DNA from 3 places in the Streptomyces sp. NPDC056580 genome. Region 3 is predicted to be linked to each of the others. Evidence: riboswitches for the same ligand, from Rfam matches in the RefSeq annotation. Region 3 holds a riboswitch; each other region holds the start of a gene.

Region 1 (4,204 bases), on a different contig from region 3:
TGGCTGTAGGTGACACCCGTGGAAGTCGGGTCCTGAGAGTACGTGTCCTGCGTGCAGGTGGATCCCGCGGTGTCTCCGGCGACACACTTCACGAGCATCACGAACTTGAAGGTGGGAGTACCGTAACCGCCCGCGCTCGTGGCCACGTTGACCGCGCAGTTCTTGCCGGTCGAAGAGTCGTAGTAGAGGTGAATATTGCCGTAGACGCTGCCGCCGGAAGTCTTGACCTGGTACGTGTCGATCTCGCTTCCACTGCATCCATAGCCGGCGGCACTGGCTGAAGGCGCCAAAATGAAACTTCCGCCCAAAAGCAGAAGAATTCCAGTGAGAACAGAGGCAATCCGTCGCATCGAACCCCCAAATGAGAGATGTATTAACCGGAGGTGATCTTGATGCAGGGAAAGGTGCCGGCGCAACAGCGCAAGCAGATCGAAGTGCCCAAAACGTGATAGGTCGCGGAGTGGTCTACATCACACGCCTGCCGCGTTTGATTCAGTCGGGCCGCTTCAGCGCCGCCGGGGGAACCTCCAGCCGTTCCGGCGCAGCTTGAAGAGGACGAACACTCCGCAGATCGCCCACACGACCAGGAAGGCCCACAACAACCACGGAGGCCCGTCCGGACGCTCTGCCAGTTGGACCGATGCCGCGCGAGAAGGGGTCATCCCTGGCGCGTGCCCGGCGGCGCGGGCGGAACACGCGGTCGACCGCGACCGGCGACGACAACTGACGACAGTCGTAGCGGGTGACAGCCCCAGGTCACCCGATTGGATCTGCGACACTGGAACCACCATGCCCAAGCCCGGAGAACTCATTTTCGTCGCCCCGCGCGGAGCCAAGAAGCCGCCGCGGCATCTCGCCGATCTCACGCCCGCCGAGCGCAAGGACGCGGTGGCCGAGATCGGGGAGAAGCCGTTCCGTGCCAAGCAGCTGTCGCAGCACTACTTCGCGCGGTACGCGTACGACCCGGCGGAGTGGACCGACATCCCCGCCGGTGCGCGCGGCAGGCTGCAGGAAGCGCTGCTCCCCGAGCTGATGACCGTCGTGCGGCACCTGTCGACCGACCAGGGGACCACCCGCAAGACGCTGTGGCGGCTGTTCGACGGCACCCTCGTGGAGTCCGTGCTGATGCGGTACCCGGACCGGGTCACCATGTGCATCAGCTCGCAGGCCGGGTGCGGGATGAACTGCCCGTTCTGCGCGACCGGGCAGGCGGGTCTCGACCGGAACCTGTCCACCGCCGAGATCGTGCACCAGATCGTGGACGGTATGCGGGCGCTGCGGGACGGCGAGGTGCCCGGCGGCCCCGCGCGGCTGTCCAACATCGTCTTCATGGGCATGGGGGAGCCGCTCGCCAACTACAAGCGGGTCGTGGGCGCCATCCGGGCGCTGACCGACCCCGCCCCCGACGGGCTCGGCCTGTCGCAGCGCGGCATCACCGTGTCGACGGTCGGGCTGGTCCCGGCCATCCACCGGTTCTCCGACGAGGGCTTCAAGTGCCGGCTCGCGATCTCCCTGCACGCGCCCGACGACGAACTGCGCGACACCCTGGTCCCCGTGAACACGCGGTGGAAGGTGCGCGAGGCGCTGGACGCCGGGTTCGAGTACGCCGCGAAGTCCGGACGCCGGCTGTCCATCGAGTACGCGCTGATCCGGGACATCAACGACCAGGCCTGGCGCGGCGACCGGCTCGGCCGGCTGCTCAAGGGCAGGCCCGTGCACGTCAACCTGATCCCGCTGAACCCGACGCCGGGCTCGAAGTGGACCGCCTCGCGGCCCGAGGACGAGAAGGCGTTCGTGGAGGCCATCGCGGCCCACGGGGTACCGGTCACGGTCCGGGACACCCGGGGACAGGAGATCGACGGGGCCTGTGGTCAGCTCGCGGCCACCGAGCGATAATCTGGCCACGTCACTACATCTGCATATTCCGACAGGGGAGCGCCACAGCGCTGAGAGTGCGGCAACCGGGCCGCAGACCCTCTGAACCTCGCCCAGGTCATTCTGGGTAGGAAGTTCGGTCACCACTCAAGCTGTTGCGCCCTGCCCGGGACTCCCCCAGCGGAGCCCGGGCAGGGCCGCGTCTCTTCCTGGCCAACCCCAGGAGGACATCCAGTGCACAACAAGACCCTCGTGGCCGTGACGGTGGGGCTCGGCCTCGTCGCCCTGCCCGTGCTGAGCGGGTGCGGGTCGGACGACGCCAAGGGATCCGCCGCGGACTCCAGGACCGTGACCCTCGTCAGCCACGACTCGTGGCTCGTCTCCAAGAGCGTCATACGGGACTTCGAGAAGAAGTCCGGCTACCAGGTCAAGGTCCTCAAGAGCGGCGACGCCGGGCAGGCCGTCAACAAGGCGCTGCTGACCAAGGACAACCCGCAGGGCGACGTCTTCTTCGGCGTCGACAACACCCTGCTCTCCCGCGCCCTGGACAACGGGCTGTTCCAGTCCTACGAGCCGAAGGGCTCCGACCAGGTGCTGCCTCAGTACCGCGTCGACCAGGGCAGGCACCGTGTCACGCCCGTCGACACCGGGGACATCTGCGTCAACTACGACAAGGCCTTCTTCAGCGAGCACAAGCTGACCCCGCCGCAGTCCTTCGCCGACCTCGCGAAGCCCGCGTACAAGAACCTCCTCGTCACCGAGAACGCCGCCACCTCCTCGCCGGGCCTCGGCTTCCTGCTGGGCAGCGCGGCGAAGTTCGGCGGCGACCACTGGCAGGACTACTGGAAGAAGCTCAAGGCCAACGGCGTCAAGGTCGTCGACGGCTGGGAGCAGGCCTACTACCAGGAGTTCTCCGGGTCGTCCGAGGGCAGGAAGGCCGGCGGCGACCGCCCGCTGGTGGTGTCGTACGCCTCGTCGCCGCCCGCCGAGGTCATCTACGCCAAGAAGCGGCCCGGCACCGCCCCGACCGGGGTGTCCCAGGGCACCTGCTTCCGGCAGACCGAGTACGCGGGCCTGCTGAGCAACGCGAAGAACACCAAGGGCGGCAAGGCGTTCCTCGACTTCCTGCTCACCAAGGAGTTCCAGGAGGACATGCCGCTCAACATGTTCGTCTACCCCGTGCGCCAGGGCGCCGCGGTGCCGCCGGACTTCGCGAAGTACGGGCCGCAGGCCAAGGACCCCGAGACGATGCCGCCCGCCACCATCGCCGCCAACCGTGACCAGTGGGTCAAGTCGTGGACGTCACTCGTACTGAGGTAGCGGTCCGCAGGGGCACCGCGCGCGGGAGCGCGGCGCGGCTGGGGCTGATGGCCCTGCCCGCCGCGTTCTTCGCCGTGTTCTTCGCCTGGCCCGTCGCCGCGATCGTGGCGCGCGGTCTGAAGGCGGACGGCGCCTGGCGGTTCGGGCGGATGGCGGACGTCGTCGCACAGCCGGACATCCGGCACGTGCTCTGGTTCACCACCTGGCAGGCGCTCGCCTCCACCGCGCTCACCCTGCTGCTCGCCCTGCCCGCCGCCTACGTCTTCGCCCGCTTCGACTTCCCCGGCAGACAACTGCTGCGGGCGGTCGTCACCGTACCGTTCGTGCTGCCGACCGTCGTGGTGGGCACGGCGTTCCTGGCGCTGGTCGGACGCGGCGGGCTGCTCGACGACCTGTGGGGGGTACGGCTGGACACCACCGTGTGGGCGATCCTGCTGGCGCACGTCTTCTTCAACTACGCGGTCGTCGTACGGACCGTCGGCGGGCTGTGGGCCCAGCTCGACCCCCGGCAGGAGCAGGCGGCGCGGATGCTCGGCGCCTCACCGCTGACGGCGTGGCGGAAGGTCACCCTGCCCGCCCTCGCGCCCGCCGTGGCCGCCGCCGCGCTGATGGTCTTCCTGTTCACCTTCACCTCCTTCGGCGTGGTGCAGATCCTCGGCGGGCCCACGTTCTCCACCCTTGAGGTGGAGATCTACCGGCAGACCTCGGAGGTCTTCGACCTCTCCACGGCGGCCGTCCTGACCCTCGTCCAGTTCGCCGCGGTGGGCGCGATCCTCGCCGTGCACGCCTGGACGGTTCGGCGGCGCGAGAGCGCCCTGCGCCTCGCCGACCCGAAGACGACCGCACGCCGGCCACGCGGCGCGGGGCAGTGGGCGCTGCTCGCCGGGGTCCTGCTCACCGTCGCGCTGCTGCTCGTGCTGCCGCTCGCCGTCCTCGTGCAGCGCTCCCTGGACGCGCCCGGCCTCGGCTACTACCGGGCGCTGACCGACGCCGACGGCGGCACCTTCCT
Region 2 (4,204 bases), on a different contig from region 3:
CGGTCCCGGAGGCGGACGGGCCGAGCCCTGGAGGCGGACGGACTAGACGGAGTCCGGCAGCGCGCCGGACCGGAACGCGGGCCGCTCCGGGTCCAGGTCGGCGCGCCCGGCGGCGGGGGAGGAGGCCTCGGCGAAGTGCCTGCGCGGGATCCGGCCGGCCAGCCGGGCCAGCCGCCCCGCCTCCACCGCGTGCCGCATCGCGGCGGCCATCGTCTCGGGCCGCTGGGCCCGCGTCACGGCGGAGGCGAGCATCACACCGGCGCAGCCCAGCTCCATCGCCAGGGCGACGTCCGAGGCCGTGCCGGCGCCCGCGTCCAGGATCACCGGCACGCGCGCGTGCTCGACGATCAACTGGAAGTTGTGCGGGTTGCGGATCCCGAGCCCGGAGCCGATCGGGGAGCCGAGCGGCATCACCGCCGCACAGCCCACGTCCTGCAGCCTGCGCGCCAGCACGGGATCGTCGTTCGTGTACGGCAGCACCGTGAAACCCTCGTCGACCAGCGTCTCCGCCGCGTCCAGCAACTCCACCGGATCCGGCAGCAGGGTGCGCTCGTCGGCGATGACCTCCAGCTTGACCAGGTCGGTGCCGAGCGCCTCGCGCGCGAGGCGGGCCGTCAGCACGGCCTCACCCGCGGTGAAGCAGCCCGCGGTGTTCGGCAGCACCCGGATGCCGAGCCTCTGCAGGACCGAAAGCACCGAGCCGTGCACCCCGGGATCGACCCGCCGCATCGCCACCGTGGTCAGCTCCGTGCCGGAGGCGACCAGCGCGCGCTCCAGCACCTCCAGGCTGGGCGCGCCGCCGGTGCCCATGATCAGCCGGGACCCGAAGGGCACCCCGCCCACCAGGAAGGGGTCGTCGGTCATGTGGTCAGCCTCCCTGTACGGCGGTGAGGACTTCGACGCGGTCGCCCTCGCGCAGCGCGGTGGCCGCCCACCGCCCGCGCGGTACGACCGTCTCGTTGACGGCCGCGGCCACCCCGGAGGGCGCCGCGGTCAGGGACCGCACCAGCGCATCGAGCGCGGTGCCCGGGACGATCTCCCGGCGCTCGCCGTTGACCGAGACACAGATGCTCATGCGGGCTGCTCCACGAGTACGGCGCCGAAGCGCTCCGGGGTGAACGGACGGGCCGCCTCCGGCAGCTCGCCGCCGGCCAGCAGCGCGGCCATGACGTCCCCGGTGACCGGGGTGAGCAGCACGCCGTTGCGGAAGTGCCCGGTGGCCAGCAGCAGCCCGTCGAGCGAGGACGGGCCGAGCAGCGGGGCGTTGTCGGGGGAGCCGGGGCGCAGGCCGGCCCCGGTCTCGGTGAGGGGCAGCTCGGTGATCCCCGGGACCAGCTCGTGGGCGTCGCGCAGCAGCTCGTACACACCGCCGGCGGTCACCGTGGTGTCCCAGCCCAGCTCCTCGCTGGTCGCGCCAACGACCAGCTCGCCGTTCTCCCGGGGCACCAGGTAGACCTGGCTCCCGCGCACAACGGCCCGCACGGTGCGGCTCAGGAAGGGCGCGTACCGCCTGGGCACGGTCAGCCGCAGCACCTGGCCCTTCACCGGCCGCACCGGGGGCAGCGCGTCGTCCGGGACGCCCGCGAGCCGCCCGCTGAGGCTGCCGCCCGCCAGCACCACCTGCCCCGCGCCCAGCCGGGTGCCGTCCGCCGCGGAGACCCCGGCGGCCCGGCCCCCGGCGACGTCGAGCCGCTCGGCCCAGCACCGGTGGAACACGACCCCGGCCCGCTCGCACGCGGCCACCAGGGCGGACGCCAGCCGTCTGGGATCGATCTGGTGGTCGCCGTCGACCCGCAGCCCGCCGCGCACCCCGGGCGCGAGCATGGGCTCCAGACGCCGGCACTCCCGCCCCGACAGCCACACGGAGTCGAGTCCCGAGCGCCGCTGGAGGGCGTGCAGCTCCCGCAGGTGGGCGCGGTCGTCCGAGTCGAGCGCCACGGCGAGCGTGCCGCAGCGCCGGTAGCCCAGGTCGTGGCCGGTGAGTTCGGTCAGCTCGGCCGCGAAGTCCGGGTAGCGGCGGGCCGACTCCAGGTTGAGGGCGAGCAGTCTCTCCTCGCCGTGGTGCAGTTCGGTGACCGCGGCCAGCATCCCCGCCGCGACCCGCGCGGCCCCGCCGCCGGGCTCGGGGTCCACCACGGCCGTGGCGAGCCCGCGCTGCGCGGCACGCCAGGCCGTGACCAGGCCGATGATCCCGCCCCCGATGACGAGGACGTCGGACGTACGTGACGGCATGGGCGTCCAGCCCCTCCCTTCGCCGGCATGACCCGGATCAGGTTCGTACGGTCGGAGGCCGCCAGCCTCCCTCTCAGCCCGGTGCGTCCGGGCTCCCGCGAGTGCTTGTACGGTGGCCACCCTAGCCCTCGGCGCCCCGACCCCGTAAGGAGCCCCGCCCCATGGCCCGCTCGCTCGACGGACTCGTCCTCGCCCCCGTGGCGGACCAGGCACCGGGTCAGGTGGGCACCCGCACCCGGTTCGCCTACCACGAGCGCGACGGCGAGGTCTGGGCCGAGTACGCGGGCGGCGACGTGGTGCGCGGCCACCTGGTGGGCACCCGGGAGGGGGACCGGTTGGACTTCCGGTACGTGCAGCTCAAGCGGGACGGGACCACGTCCTCGGGGCACTGCGTGTCGGCGGTCGTGGAGCTGCCCGACGGGCGGGTGCGGCTGGAGGAGACCTGGGAGTGGGAGTCGCAGCGGGGCGCCGGCACCAGCGTTGTGGAGCAGGTCACCGGGCACGCCCACTGACTGACGTTCCGTCAGTTGTCTAAGGTGATCGGGTGAGCGAGCAGACAGCACAGCAGGGCGCGCGGCGGCGGGTGGTCGTCGCCGGCGCGGGCATGGCCGGGGTGCAGACCGCGGTGGCCCTGCGCGAACAGGGCTTCACGGGCACCGTCACCCTGATCGGCGCCGAGCCCCACCAGCCCTACGACCGGCCGCCGCTGTCCAAGGCCGTGCTCCTCGGCACGGCCGAGGGCTCCGCCTTCGACGTGGACTTCGAGTCCCTCGGCATCGAACTCAGGCTCGGCTGCGAGGCGCTGGGCGTGCGCCCCGCCGACCACGAGCTGGACACCGAGGCCGGCCCCGTGCCGTACGACGTCCTGGTCCTGGCCACCGGCGCCGAGCCGGTCACGCTGCCCGGCGCCGAGGGCGTGCCCGGCGTGCACCTGCTGCGCACCCTGGACGACGCCGAACGGCTGCGCCCGGTGCTGGCCCGGCAGCACGACATCGTGGTCGTCGGCGCCGGCTGGATCGGCGCCGAGTTCGCCACGGCCGCCCGCGAGGCCGGCTGCGCCGTGACCGTCGTGGAGGCCGCCGACCGGCCGCTCGCCGGTGCGCTGCCCGCCGAGGTCGCCGCGCCCATGACCGCCTGGTACGCCGACAGCGGCGCCCACCTGCGCACCGGCGCGCGCGTGGAGCGCGTCGAGCCGGGCTCGGTGCTGCTCGCCGACGGCACCCGGCTGCCCGCGGGCGCCGTGGTGGTCGGCATCGGCGCCCGCCCCGCCACGGCCTGGCTGGCCGGCTCGGGCATCGAGCTGGGCGCGCACGGCGACGTCCTGGCCGACGACCGGCTGCGCACCTCCGCCGAGGACGTCTACGCGGTCGGCGACTGCGCCTCCTTCCCGTCCGCCCGCTACGGCGCCCGGCTGCTGATCCACCACTGGGACAACGCCCTGCAGGGGCCGCGCACCGTCGCCGCGAACATCCTCGGCGAGATCCCGGCGGTCTACGACCCGGTGCCGTACTTCTGGTCGGAGCAGTTCGGCCGGTTCGTCCAGTACGCGGGCCACCACGCCGCCGCCGACCGCATGGTCTGGCGCGGTGAGCCCGAGGGGCCGGCCTGGTCCGTGTGCTGGCTGCGCGAGGACCGGCTGGTCGCCCTGCTGGCGGTCGGCCGGCCGCGCGACCTGGCCCAGGGCCGGCGGCTGATCGAGGCCGGCCGCCGCATGGACCCCGGGGTCCTGGCCGACCCCGCGAGGCCGCTGAAGAGCGCAGCCCTCGACTAGGGCCTGTCTGACGATCCGTCGCGGAAGCGGCCGCCCTCCGGGTGACGGGGCCGCTTCCGCGACCGGCCCCGGCGGCGTCGTCTCCCCCGCGCGGACCGGCCTGGCTTCCGACTGTCGGTAGGGGATGGCAGGCTAGATCCCGTGACCGAGATTGACGCAAAGATCGATGCTCTCGTCCCCGCCTGGCTCACCCTCCCCGAC
Region 3 (4,204 bases):
CGGCCGGCAGGGTCTCGTCATGGAACTCCCTCGCCGTGTCGGGGTCCAGGGCGAGGTTGAACTGGTCCTCCCACCGGAACTCGAAGCGGGCGTCGGACAGCGCGTCGTCCCACTCCTGCGCGCCGGGGTGACCCTTGGCGAGGTCCGCCGCGTGGGCGGCGATCTTGTAGGTGATGACCCCGGTCTTGACGTCGTCGCGGTTGGGCAGGCCCAGGTGCTCCTTGGGCGTGACGTAACAGAGCATCGCCGTGCCCCACCAGGCGATCATCGCGGCGCCGATGCCGGAGGTGATGTGGTCGTACGCCGGCGCGATGTCCGTCGTCAGCGGGCCGAGCGTATAGAACGGAGCTTCATCGCAGATCTCCTGCTGAAGGTCGATGTTCTCCTTGATCTTGTGCATCGGGACGTGTCCCGGGCCCTCGATCATGGTCTGTACTTCGAAACGCCTGGCGATCCGGTTGAGTTCCCCGAGCGTGCGCAACTCCGCGAACTGCGCCTCGTCGTTGGCGTCCGCGATCGAGCCGGGCCGCAGGCCGTCGCCCAGCGAGTAGGTGACGTCGTACGCGGCGAGGATCTCGCACAGTTCCTCGAAGTTCTCGTACAGGAACGACTCCTTGTGGTGCGCCAGGCACCACGCGGCCATGATCGAGCCGCCTCGCGAGACGATGCCGGTCTTGCGGTTGGCGGTGAGCGGCACGTACGGCAGGCGCACGCCCGCGTGGACGGTCATGTAGTCCACGCCCTGCTCGGCCTGCTCGATGACGGTGTCCTTGTAGATCTCCCAGGTCAGTTCCTCGGCCCGGCCGTCGACCTTCTCCAGCGCCTGGTAGAGCGGGACGGTGCCGATGGGCACGGGGGAGTTGCGCAGCACCCACTCGCGCGTGGTGTGGATGTTCCGGCCGGTGGAGAGATCCATGACCGTGTCGGCGCCCCAGCGGGTCGCCCAGGTCATCTTCTCGACCTCCTCCTCGATGGAGGAGGTGACCGCCGAGTTGCCGATGTTGGCGTTGACCTTCACCAGGAAGCGCTTGCCGATGATCATCGGCTCGATCTCCGGGTGGTTGACGTTGGCGGGCAACACCGCGCGCCCTGCCGCTATCTCGTCCCGGACCACCTCGGGGTCCACGCTATCCCGGATGGCCACGTACTCCATCTCCGGTGTGATCTCGCCCCTGCGCGCGTACGCGAGCTGTGTGACCGCCTGGCCCGCACGGCCACGGCGCGGCTGGCGCGGGCGCCCGGGGAACACCGCGTCAAGGTTGCGCAGCCCGCCGCGCGGCGAGGTGTGCTTGATCCCGTCGTCCTCGGGGCGGACGGGTCGGCCCGCGTACTCCTCGGTGTCGCCGCGGGCGACGATCCAGTTCTCCCGCAGCGGCGACAACCCCCTGCGGACATCGGTGTCGACGAGCGGATCGGTGTACGGGCCCGAAGTGTCGTACAGCGTGACCGACTGCCCGTTGGTGAGGTGCACCTGTCGGACCGGCACCTGCAGATCGGGGCGTGAACCCTCGACGTACGCCTTGTGCCAGCCGATGGACTTCCCGGCCTCCTGGGACTTCTCGTCCTGAACGGAGGCAGGCGTGCGCGCGTCCTTGTTGGTCATGAGACCTACTCCCTACGCCGGCATTACCCGGTAACAGGTTCGGCGGTCGACGCAGCGGTTCTCCGGTCGCGGATGTCCCCTGTGAAAACGTCGTTCCACGTGAAACATCGCGTGTACGGAGGTCAGCGCCCTCTCAGCCCGGTGCTCCGAGCTCCCGCGTGTGCAAAGGTGTCTCCACGCTAGCGTCAGTTCGGGCGCGGTGAACAGAGGGCCTACTTCGTTCTTGGGATGATCGGGCGGTGACCACGACGGAGCAGCACCCCTACCCACCCTCCGAGCCGCCGCGCCAGGGCGGCTCCGCACCAGGCGACGGCCACGGCCGTGGGCCCGGCCAGTCACACGGTCACAGTCACGGCCACGGTCCTGCCGCGCCCGTCTCGAAGCATCTGCGCAAGGTCATCGCGGCGATCCTGGTCCCGTTCACCGCCGCCGTCGTGGTCGGCCTGGTGGTTCTCTGGCCGGGAGGAGCACCGCCGCACGAGCGCACCGGCGTCGGCTTCGACCGCCAGACCCAGCAGGCCACGGTGGCTCAGGTGGTCGAGCTGAGCTGCAAGTCGGTCAACGCATCGGGCGGCACGGCGGTGGGCGGCACCTCCACTCCAGGCGACGGCTCGGCACAGCACGAGGCGAAGGGCACCTGCAGAAAGGCGACCATCAGGGTCGATACGGGCAGGGACCGGGGCCGGACCTTCACCGAGATCGTGCAGCCGGACCAGTCACGGCAGTTGCACCAGGGTGAGAAGGTCGTGGTCGCCTACGAGCCCTCGGCGCCGAAGGACCTGCAGTACTCGGTGACCGATGTGAACCGGAAGTTCCCCATGGCGCTGCTCGCCGGCGTCTTCGCGCTCGCCGTCGTGGTGGTGGGCCGGATGCGCGGGGTCATGGCCCTGGTCGCACTGGCCGTGAGTTTCCTGGTGCTGACGTTCTTCATCCTCCCCGCGATCCTGCAAGGCTCGAATCCGCTGCTGGTGGCCGTCGTCGGCTCGAGCGCCATCATGCTCATCGCGCTCTACATGTGCCATGGGCTGTCCGCGCGCACGTCGGTCGCGGTGCTCGGCACCCTGGCCTCCCTGCTGCTGATCGGCGTTCTCGGCTCCGGCTTCATCGGCTGGGCCGCGCTGACCGGCAACACGGACGACAGCACGGGTCTGATCCACGGGTTGTTCCCGTCGATAGACATGAGCGGCCTGCTGCTGGCCGGAGTCATCATCGGTTCGCTGGGCGTCCTGGACGATGTGACGGTGACCCAGACGTCCGCGGTCTGGGAGCTGCACGAGGCCAATCCTGCGATGGGCCGGCGCGACCTGTACCGGGCGGCCATCCGGATCGGCCGCGACCACATCGCCTCGGTCGTCAACACCCTGGTGCTCGCCTACGCCGGTGCCGCGCTGCCGCTGCTCCTGCTGTTCTCGATCGCGCAGAGCAGCGTGGGCACGGTGGCCAACAGCGAGCTGGTGGCCGAGGAGATCGTGCGCACGCTGGTGGGGTCGATCGGCCTGGTCGCCTCGGTCCCGGTCACCACCGCCCTCGCCGCCCTGGTCGTCGCGGCCGACCGGCCCGGACCGGATGGTGCGGTGGGCGCCGGGACGCAGCACGTCCCCCCGGCGCGGGGCGGCCGGGGCCGGCGGCGGAAGCGCTAGCGGACGTGAGGCCCCCCCCGGGGAGCGTCGCTGAAGAAGCGTTCCTGCGGTGTCCCGAGCGGCAGTGCCCGAGCGTCCGGCGCCCGGCTGCCCCCAAGGCCTCAGCCGGCGCTCTGCTCCTCGGCCAGAATGCGGTCGAGCGCCTCGTCGAGGTGGGCGTCGAAGTCCGCGAGGGCACCCTCCTGGCCGAGCGGCACCAGCTTGTCCGTGCGGTCGAGGAAGGCCACGAGCGGCGGCGTCGAGGAGCGGAACAGTGCCTGGTCGCTGCCGACCTGAAGCCGGATCAGCACCTCGCCCAGCACCTCGGTGTCGGCGGGAGCGATGTGCACATCGCCCTCCCCGCACGGCCGCCCCACGCCGTCGATCAGCAGTTCCCGCCCGAAGGCCCAGGTGACCGGGGCGTCACCGGGCAGATGGAACGTGAGCCGCACGGCATAGGGATCACAGGTCTCGTAGCGCAACTCCACCGGGATGCGGAAGGAGAGCTCCTCGGAGACGAGAAAACTCATCATGACTTCTGCCTGTACGGATTCGCGCATCGCCTACCCCGTCATATGACGTCGACTGGCCGAGATTGATCCCCCTCGACTGTGCCTCAAATCTTGCTCAACGTGCATGCCGAATCACAAGGAGTGAGTTTTCAGATACTGATAGAGAGTGACAGCGCGCCCAGATGCCGCCCGATCCCGGCCTGCAGGCGACGGGCCGCCGGCAGCAGCCGTTCGCTCTGATGTACGGGGAGTGAAATGGCCATCGTGGCCGCCGTCGTGCCGACCGTGATGGGGACCGCCGCGCAGACCGTCCCGAGCGCGTACTCCTGCCGCTCCACCACCGGCTCCATCCGCGGTGTCCTGGCCAGCCGGCGCAGTAGGGCGTCGTCGTCCCGCACCGAGTAGGGCGTGAGGGACCGCGCCGGGTAGCGGCTCAGATGGTCCCTGCGGGCTTCCTCGTCCAGCTGGGA

Evidence for each region. Region 3 has a riboswitch for thiamine pyrophosphate ahead of thiC (phosphomethylpyrimidine synthase ThiC). Riboswitches for the same ligand answer to the same signal wherever they lie in the genome.
Region 1: another riboswitch for thiamine pyrophosphate. It lies ahead of ACFQ9Z_RS22215 (thiamine ABC transporter substrate binding subunit); the one in region 3 lies ahead of thiC (phosphomethylpyrimidine synthase ThiC).
Region 2: another riboswitch for thiamine pyrophosphate. It lies ahead of thiO (glycine oxidase ThiO); the one in region 3 lies ahead of thiC (phosphomethylpyrimidine synthase ThiC).

The regions. Positions count from the first base shown of each region.
Region 1 covers NZ_JBHTVE010000009.1:319,740-323,943, forward strand. Annotated here, with positions in the region: gene ACFQ9Z_RS22205 (hypothetical protein) at 1-350, opposite strand, end outside; gene rlmN (23S rRNA (adenine(2503)-C(2))-methyltransferase RlmN) at 790-1,896, shown strand; TPP riboswitch at 1,920-2,027, shown strand; gene ACFQ9Z_RS22215 (thiamine ABC transporter substrate binding subunit) at 2,110-3,195, shown strand; gene ACFQ9Z_RS22220 (ABC transporter permease) at 3,243-4,204, shown strand, end outside.
Region 2 covers NZ_JBHTVE010000002.1:611,799-616,002, forward strand. Annotated here, with positions in the region: gene ACFQ9Z_RS06530 (thiazole synthase) at 43-864, opposite strand; gene thiS (sulfur carrier protein ThiS) at 869-1,069, opposite strand; gene thiO (glycine oxidase ThiO) at 1,072-2,232, opposite strand; TPP riboswitch at 2,230-2,341, opposite strand; gene ACFQ9Z_RS06545 (hypothetical protein) at 2,394-2,744, shown strand; gene ACFQ9Z_RS06550 (NAD(P)/FAD-dependent oxidoreductase) at 2,777-4,003, shown strand; gene ACFQ9Z_RS06555 (Rv2175c family DNA-binding protein) at 4,145-4,204, shown strand, end outside.
Region 3 covers NZ_JBHTVE010000005.1:443,680-447,883, reverse strand. Annotated here, with positions in the region: gene thiC (phosphomethylpyrimidine synthase ThiC) at 1-1,603, opposite strand, end outside; TPP riboswitch at 1,596-1,771, opposite strand; gene ACFQ9Z_RS13435 (YibE/F family protein) at 1,843-3,243, shown strand; gene ACFQ9Z_RS13430 (SsgA family sporulation/cell division regulator) at 3,345-3,782, opposite strand; gene ACFQ9Z_RS13425 (IclR family transcriptional regulator) at 3,884-4,204, opposite strand, start outside.